One region of the Pseudarthrobacter sp. RHLT3-21 genome, then DNA from elsewhere that is predicted to be linked to it. Evidence: riboswitches for the same ligand, from Rfam matches in the RefSeq annotation. Region 1 holds a riboswitch; the other holds the start of a gene.
The links. Region 1 has a riboswitch for thiamine pyrophosphate ahead of AC50YA_RS12635 (ECF transporter S component). Riboswitches for the same ligand answer to the same signal wherever they lie in the genome.
Positions count from the first base shown of each region.

Region 2: it holds a riboswitch for thiamine pyrophosphate, as region 1 does, so the genes downstream of both, thiO (glycine oxidase ThiO) here and AC50YA_RS12635 (ECF transporter S component) in region 1, are expected to answer to the same signal.

Region 1 is NZ_JBWZCI010000010.1:33,544-37,748, reverse strand. It holds gene AC50YA_RS12640 (ABC transporter ATP-binding protein) at 1-1,584, opposite strand, end outside; gene AC50YA_RS12635 (ECF transporter S component) at 1,584-2,234, opposite strand; TPP riboswitch at 2,299-2,441, opposite strand; gene AC50YA_RS12630 (heme-degrading domain-containing protein) at 2,499-3,041, shown strand; gene AC50YA_RS12625 (DUF4235 domain-containing protein) at 3,083-3,346, shown strand; gene mnhG (monovalent cation/H(+) antiporter subunit G) at 3,474-3,896, opposite strand; gene AC50YA_RS12615 (MrpF/PhaF family protein) at 3,886-4,164, opposite strand; gene AC50YA_RS12610 (Na+/H+ antiporter subunit E) at 4,161-4,205, opposite strand, start outside.
Region 2 is NZ_JBWZCI010000001.1:74,636-78,840, reverse strand. It holds gene AC50YA_RS00400 (thiazole synthase) at 1-389, opposite strand, end outside; gene thiS (sulfur carrier protein ThiS) at 394-630, opposite strand; gene thiO (glycine oxidase ThiO) at 627-2,012, opposite strand; TPP riboswitch at 2,005-2,124, opposite strand; gene thiE (thiamine phosphate synthase) at 2,152-2,928, shown strand; gene AC50YA_RS00380 (RNB domain-containing ribonuclease) at 2,993-4,205, shown strand, end outside.

The DNA.
Region 1 (4,205 bases):
CAGGACGGCGCTGAATTCCTGGTCGTGGGTCACGGAAACCACGGAGGTCCCGGCGTCGAGCAATTCCGAGAGGAAGGATGCGAGCTCGGCCCAGGTGTTGGCGTCCTGGCCGAAGGTCGGCTCGTCGAGCACCAGCACACGCGGGTGTGCAGCCAAGACCGTGGCCACCGACAGGCGCCGCTTCTCGCCGCCGGACAACGTGTACGGATTGGCGTCCACCAGGTGCGTCAGGCGCAGCCGTTCCAGCAGCTCATCAACCCGCTCCTCGCCATGCCCCAGGTGCCGCGGGCCGAACATCAGCTCGTCCAGCACCCGGCCGGTAACAAACTGGTGCTCGGGCTCCTGGAACACGGTTCCGATGCGGGAAATCAGCTGGTTGGCTTTCCATTTGAAGGGATTGATCCCGGCCCCCTCGGAAAGCTCGACAGCGGCGGACACCTTCCCCGCCACCGGCGCCAAAAGTCCGGCGAGCGTCAGCGCAAACGTTGACTTGCCGGCGCCGTTGGGCCCCGTGACGGTGAGTGCGTGGCCGGAACGGACCTGGGCCGTGATGCCCGACTGCACCGGCACGGGCGGGATGGTCCGGAGGCCGCGGCGCCGCGGACGCTCGCGGGAGACGGCCAGGTCCTCAGCGGCCAGCAGCAGGTCACCGGAGCCTGTGGACGCACGGCGGCGGGTTGCCGGAACATACCCCGGCACCCACACGCCCGCGCCGATCAGCATGTCCCGCGCCTCCGCGAGCACCTGGTCCGGCGGCCCGTCCAGCAGGACTGCGGACGTACCGGCGGAACTTCCAGCGGAGCCCGCTGCGGAGCCCGGCTGGAGCACCACAATCCGGTCCACCAGGTCCTTCCACACGGACACGCGATGCTCCACCACAACGAGTGTGGCGCCGGTCTTGTCCAGGCAGCGGCCCACGGCGTCGCGGACTTCCAGCACACCGGCGGGATCAAGGTTTGCAGTGGGCTCGTCCAGCAGGATCAGCCCGGGCCGCATCGCGAGGATACCGGCCAGAGCCAATCGCTGCTTCTGCCCTCCGGACAGGGCCGACGTCGGGTGGTCCAGCGGCAGCCCGGCGGCACCGGGCCCGCCGTCGGCGTTCAAACCGGCGCCGTTGGCGTTCAAACCAGCTCCGCCACCCACGCGGCCCCCGGCACTTCGGAGGCCGACGTCGTCGAGCGCTTCATGGACGCGCCGCCAGATCTCGTCCGGCGGAACGGCGAGGTTCTCGGCGCCGAAGGCGACGTCGTCGCCCAGGCGCGACAGAACCACCTGCGTTTCCGGGTCCTGCTGCATCAGCCCCGAGCGGCCGCGCTGCCCGCGGGGCACCACGCCGTCGATCAGCAGCGAACCGGTTTCGTCGGCGTCGTCCCCTTCATCCCCCAGCACCCCGGCGAGCGCGTGCAACAGCGTTGACTTGCCCGCGCCCGAGGGGCCCAGCAGCAGCACCCGCTCGCCGGGAGCGATCTCGAGGTCGAGCCCATGGACGGCGGGGGCGGAACGTCCGGCATGCCGCCAGCCCCAGCCACGGGCGGACACCGCGGCGGGGCGCACTCCGGAAGCGCCGGCGTCGGAAGCGGTCATCAGTTGAAGACGGGCTCCGAAGCTGCCTTCCGGGACGCGAACGAGCTCAGCACGCCGGTCCTGGCCAGGCCGCGGGTGGCGATCCAGGACAAGGCGCCCGCTATCACTGCGCCGGAGATGGTGCAGAACACGATGTACGCGAGCTTGTCGGCGGGCTCGTAGGCGATGTTCCAGCCCCACGGCAGGAAGGAGTCATTGAGGCCGCAGAACAGTCCGGCGCCGGCACCGGCCAGCAGCGCGGCGATGAGGTTGTACTTCTGGTGCAGGAAGGACTTGAACCGGACGTTGCCGTACACCAGCAGGAAGAACACCAGTTCGGCGCCCAGGCCCTGCAGGATTCCGGAGATCAGCACCGTGGCGCCGTATTGGGAGCCCATGATGAGTTCGCCGGTGGCGGCCACCGCTTCGCAGAAGAGCGCCGCGCCGGGCTTGCGGATGATGAGCATGCCCAGCACCGCCGGGATCATCCAGCCGCCGGCGATCAGGCCGGTCAGCGGGGGGTAAACGGCGTTCATGGGGGCGGAAATGATGCCGGCGCCCTGGGACCAGGCCCAGAAGATCACGCCGCCGGTGATGGCGATGAGCGCCGCCACCACGATGTCCACAACGCGCCAGGTATTGCCGGTCTTTTTGATTGCTGCAGTTGTCATTCGGTCCTCCTGAGGAACAGGAGGGGAAAGTACCAGGTGTGCGGCGCTGCCGCCGTTTGCCGGACACTTCGAGAACTCGACTCCCTTGCGCCGGTACTAACCGGATCAGGTTCGAGGGTCTGCGGCTGTCCGCACTCTCAGCGCCCGTCTTCGGTCCCCCGGCAAATGCCAGTGATGTCCGACGGCGGCGCTCCCCTGTCGTTAATAAATCTGCCCTGATGGGCATTGTCCAGTTTACACCGCGGGCGGGGTAGATTGTGGGCCATGACTGCCAACAACCCGACTGTGACTGCCTTCAATCCCGACTCGAGAGTGGCCCAGGCGGAGGGGCTGCTTGAGGCGCTGATCGCCCGGATCGAGGCCGAGATCAGCGAGCTGCAGTTTCCGCATTTCACCAAGGACGATTCCCTCAACCTGGGGCTGCTCCTGGTGGAGCTGGGAAAGACGCGCCGGCTGCCCATCGCGATAGACATCACCAAGGGTGACCAGGTGCTGTTCCACGTGGCCCTGGACGGCGCCACCCCGGACAACGAGCACTGGATCCGGGCCAAGCAGCGCACCGCCGCCAGGTACGAGATCCCGTCGTTGCTGGTGGGACTCCGTGGCAGGCTGCACGGAGGCCGCATCGAAGACCACGGCTGGTTCGACGAATCGACTTACGCACCGCACGGCGGCTGCTTCCCGGTCTACGTCGCCGGCGTTGGCGCCGTGGCCACGGTGACGGTCTCAGGCCTGCCCCAGCAACAGGACCACGACCTCGTGGTGGAGGCGCTGCGGGAGATTCTGGAGTCCATGCAGCCGGGTTAGGCTAAAGACAATCCCGGATCCGCTCACAAGGAGTTCAACGAATGAACCTGTTCATCAAGCTGCTCGGCACCGCAATCAGCCTCGGCGCCGGATTCGTCGGCACCAAGATGGTCAATACCGTATGGGAAAAGTCCACCGGCCGGAAGCCTCCCACCGGCAAAGACGAAGACACCCCCACGAGCCTCCGCTCGGCGCTGACGTTCGCGCTCATTTCGGCCTCCGTCAGCACCATCATCCAGGTGCTCGCCAACCGCGGCACGCAGCGGGCCATCACCCGCTTCGCCAAGTCCCAGGACATCGTCTAACCGCACCACCACCCCGGAGTTTTTGTCCAGATAACGGCCTCTAACCGTCCGTCAAACCGTGTTATCTGGACAAAAACTCGCGCGGGCGGCGTCACTCACGCGGGACGGTCCGGACGGTGGGTGACGCTCAGTCCCGCCGGCCGCCGTCGGACGCTTCATCCCGGGAGGACTCATCCCGGGCCGATTGTGCCGCCTTCTGGACCACGGCGTCGAGTTCATCGGAGCTGAGGAGCTCGCGGTGCAGGTGTTTGGTGCGGTAGCCGGCGCGGCCCACCATATGGGCGGAAACCGGCACGGTCAGCAGCTGGAAAATCCAGGCCACCAGCAGCACCGGCCACACCCACCAGGTGCGCAGCTGCAGACCGATGGCCGCAAGGAGCAGGAACAGCCCCAGCACCTGGGGCTTGGTGGCCGCGTGCATACGGCTCAGCAGGTCCGGGAAGCTGAGCAGCCCGACGGCGGCGGCGAGCGACATGAGGGCACCCACCACCAGGAATACCGCCGACACGGTATCGATGACGCTGTCAACCACGGTGGCCTCAGGATTCATTGGCTTGCTCCCGCCGGTCGGCCACAAAGCGGGCAACGGTCACTGACCCGATGAAGCCGACGATGGACAGCGCCACCAGCGGCATCAGGTTGTTCAGGTGCCGGTTGACGGCCATGTCGATGCACAGGGCCGCGCCGAGGATCGCGAGCAGGACGTCGGAGGCCAGCACCCTGTCCAGCAGCGACGGGCCGCGGGAGATCCTGATGATGGCTCCCGCCGCTGCCAGCGAAAGAATGACTGCCGTGACAGCCAGGACGGTCTGCATCATGCTGCGGCCTCCTGCCGGATTGCTTCGAGTTCGTCGCGGGT
Region 2 (4,205 bases), on a different contig from region 1:
TCCACGAGCTCCACGGCGTCCGGCAGCAGGGTCTGCTCGTCGGCGATGACTTCCAGCTTGATCCAGTCGGTTTCCAGCGCTTCGCGGGCGAGTTCCGCCGTCATGACCGCGTCCCGGGCGGTGAAGCAGCCTGCGGTGTTGGGCAGGATCCGGATCCCGTGGTCCACCAGGAGCTGGAAAAGGGACCCCGATTCAGCCGGCGAATAGCGCCGCATGGCCACCGTGGTCAGTTCGGTTCCGGACGCCAGCAGGGCTGCCCCCAGCCCGTCGAGGCTCGGGGCGCCACCGGTGCCCATGATGAGGCGGGAGCCGAGCTCGACGCCGTCGATGACCAGCCTGTCTGCGGCCTCGGGCCGGTTCTGTGTGCTGATGTTGCTGGTTACTGTCATGGTGTCAGCCTCCCTGGACTGCTGTGACCAGTTCGACGTCGTCACCTTCGGCGAGCGCCGTGACGAACCACTGGCTGCGGGGTACTACTTCGGAGTTATGGGCGACGGCGACGCCGAGTTTCTGCCCGTCTGTCGCCTGGCCGTTGGCTGCAAGTTGACGGCCCGTGATCTGGCTGATGAGGGTGGTGATGGAGGCGTCGTCCGTCACGGAATGGCGCGAGCCGTTGAGGGTGATGTTCATGCTGATTCCTTCTGTGGGTCGAGGTCCTTCGTGCTGCTGATGTCCTTGGGTGGGGACGGTACTCCGGCCAGTCCGTGCTCTGTGCCGGCCACCTGGTGCTTTCCGGAAAAGCGGGCCGGGCTGAGCGCCCCCCATCGCGGGTCTGTCCGGCCGTCCAGCAGGTCCCGGCAGATCGCCGCCGCCGCCGGAGCAAGCAGCACTCCGTGGCGGAAGAACCCGGTGGCAACAATCAGCCCGGCAATGTTCCCCGCGTTCCCCGCGCTGTGCCCGCTGCCGGTCCCGGCTGCCCGGTCCGGTACCCTGCCGAGAAGAGGTGCGTTGTCCGGAGTCGCCGGCCTTGCCCGCGCCGTGCATTCCAGGAGTTCAAGCTCCGAGACGGCCGGCACCAGGACCTGGGCGTCACGCAGCAACTGGTAGACGCCGCCGGCCGAGACAGCACCGTCGCCGGTCCCGGCGAGCGCGTCCTCCCGCTGCGTTGCCCCGATCACCACGGTGCCGTCCTGCCGGGGAACGATGTAGACCGGCACGCCATGGACCATTCCGCGGACCGTCGAGGTGAGGAGCGGGCGCAGGTGCTGCGGAACTGCTAGTCGAAGGATGTCACCGTAGACAGGCCGCAAGGGCAGCTGCAGTCCTTCCGGGAGGCCATCCAGCGACGCCGCCTGCAATCCGTTGGCCACGATGGTCTCGCGCGCTTGGACGGTTCCGCCGTGGGCGAGCTTCACGCCGCTGACGCGGCCGTCCTCCCAGAGAAGGGCAGCGGCCCGCTGGTCAACGGCAAATCCCCCGCGGGCACCTGCCACGGCGGTTCCTGCTCCCGGTTCGTGGACGGCCAGGACTTCCTGGAGGCACGCCACCAGTTTCCGTGGATCCACCTGGTGGTCGGCGGGGATGTCCAGGGCGCAGGATATTGCCGGGCTGAGCAGGGATTCCCTCGTCCTGGCCGCACGGACGGTCAGGGGTTCCACCACCAGGCCGCTGGCCTGCTGCACGGCCCGGAGGTCCATCAGCGCCCGGCGGTCCGCAGCGTCCGCGCCGATGGCGAGGGTCGGCGTCGTCAGATATCCGGTCTCTCCAGCCCCCGCCAGGGCGAGGTCTGCCGCGAAGGCAGGCCACAGGCCGGAGGACGCCAGCATCAGCTCCAGGAGGTCTTCCTCCTGGTAATGCAGTTCGCTCACAGGGGCAAGCATGCCGGCGGCTGCCCAGCTGGCCCCGTTCCCGGGCGCGTCATCGATCAGCACGACGGAACGGCCGGATCGCCGGGCCTCCCAGGCTATGGCGTGGCCGATGACTCCGCCGCCGATGACTGCCACGTCGGCGTGCAGCACGGCGGCCGGGCTGGCTGATGCAGTCTCAGGTTGGTTGCTTATTGCGGGGGGCATATGGTTCCTTCCCTACGCCGGTACTAGCCGGATCAGGTCAAGCGGTCGGCTCTGACGCCCTCTCAGCCCGGCCGCTTTGTGACGGCTGCATCGGGCTCCCGCAGTACCCGCCCAGTTTAGGGGAATTAGGCTGGTTTCCATGAACGCGCAATCTTTCGCCGCTGCAGGCACGTCCTCCGCCGCCTCTTCCACCCCCACATCCTTGACCGGAACAGACCCCACCGACGGCATAGACACGGGCCTCCCGCACAGCGCCAGGCTGTATCTGTGCACCGACGCGCGCCGTGACCGCGGGGACTTTGGCGAGTTTGTGGACGCGGCTTTTGCCGGCGGCGTCGACATCATCCAGCTCCGCGACAAGGCGATCGAGGCGGCGGAAGAGCTGGAGCTGCTGGCCGTGGTTCAGGCGGCGGCCGAACGTCACGGAAAGCTGTGGGCCGTCAACGACCGTGCCGATATCGCGATGCTGTCCAGCGCCCCCGTCTTCCACATCGGGCAGAAGGACCTGCCGGTCGCGTCCGCCCGCACCCTGCTCGGGGCCCCCGCGGCGATCGGGCTTTCCACACACACCGCCGAGCAGATTGAAGGCGCCATCCGGCTGTCCGGCGGGCTGACGTCCGAACGCGGCCTGGACTACTTCTGCGTCGGACCGGTCTGGGCCACTCCCACCAAACCCGGCCGGGCCGCCGTCGGCCTTGACCTGGTGCGGTACGCGGCGGATGCAGTCCGCGCTGCCGGTGGCACCCCGGCCACTTTCCCCTGGTTTGCCATCGGAGGCATCGATCTCGGCAACGTGGAGCAGGTGGTGGAGGCCGGTGCCGGCAGGATTGTTGTGGTGCGTGCCATCACCGAGGCCTCCGATCCCGCAGCGGCGGCGGCGGCGCTCCTGGCGGCCCTGGACGCGGGCGCATCCTGAGAATCCCCCGCGTCGCGGACGGCGGGCGTGCACGATCCGTGGAAATCGGGCTAACCTGACTTTCGTGTCACATCATCGGTTGGCCCCCAATGTCCACGAGCAGACCAACGACCTCGCGGCGGCACTGAGCGCCCTGCGGACCGAGCTGGAACTACCGGGACCCTACCCGGCGGAGGCGGTCCGGGACGCGGAAACGGCAGTGGCCGCGCACGAGTTGCCCGGCGCCGACCTGACGGACGTGGACTTCCTCACCATCGATCCGGCGTCGTCCACTGACCTGGACCAGGCCCTGTTCATCGAGCGCGCGGGCCCTGGCTACCGGGTGCTTTACGCCATCGCCGACGTGCCGTCCTTTGTCCGCCCCGGCGGCGGACTGGATGCAGAGACCCGGCGCCGCGGCCAGACGTTTTACGCCCCGGACGGCCGTATCCCGCTGCACCCGGAGGTCATCAGCGAAGGGGCCGGCAGCCTCCTGGCCGGGCAGCTCTGTTCCGCCTATGTGTGGGAGTTCGGGCTGGACGACACCGCACAGGTCTCCGCGGTGAGTGTCCGCAGGGCCACCATCCGCAGCCGGGCCAAGCTGAGCTACAAGGGAGTCCAGGCCGAACTCGACGCCGGGACGGCCGGCCCTGTCCTGCAGCTCCTGAAGGAAGTAGGGCTCAAGCGCGTTGAACTGGAGCGGCAGCGTGGCGGCGCCAGCCTGAACATGCCCGAGCAGGAAATCGTGCAACTGCCCGACGGCGGCTACCGGATTGCCGCGGCGCCGCAGCTTCCGGTGGAGGACTGGAACGCCCAGATTTCCCTGATGACCGGGATGGCGGCGGCAAACCTGATGTTGGCGGGAAAAGTGGGCATACTGCGCACCATGCCCGCGCCGGACGAGCGCTCCCTGCGTCACTTCCGCATCCAGACCGAGGCCTTGGGCAAGCCATGGGACGGAAAAATCAGCTACGGCGAATACCTCCGCAGCCTTGATCCGACCCAGCCCCGGCAACTGGCCATCCTGCACTCCGCCGGCATGCTGTTCCGCGGCGCCAGCTACACGGCGTTCGACGGCATCGTGCCGGACGACGCGATCCAGTCCGCCATCGGCGCCGCCTATGCCCACACCACAGCACCACTCCGGCGCCTGATCGACCGCTTTGTCCTGGTGATTTGCGAAGCCCTGAGCAACGGCAAGCAGGTACCGGACTGGGCACGGGAAGCCCTGCCGTCACTGCCGGAGATCATGGCCGGATCCGACCAGCTGGCATCGCGGATGGAACGCATGGCGCTGG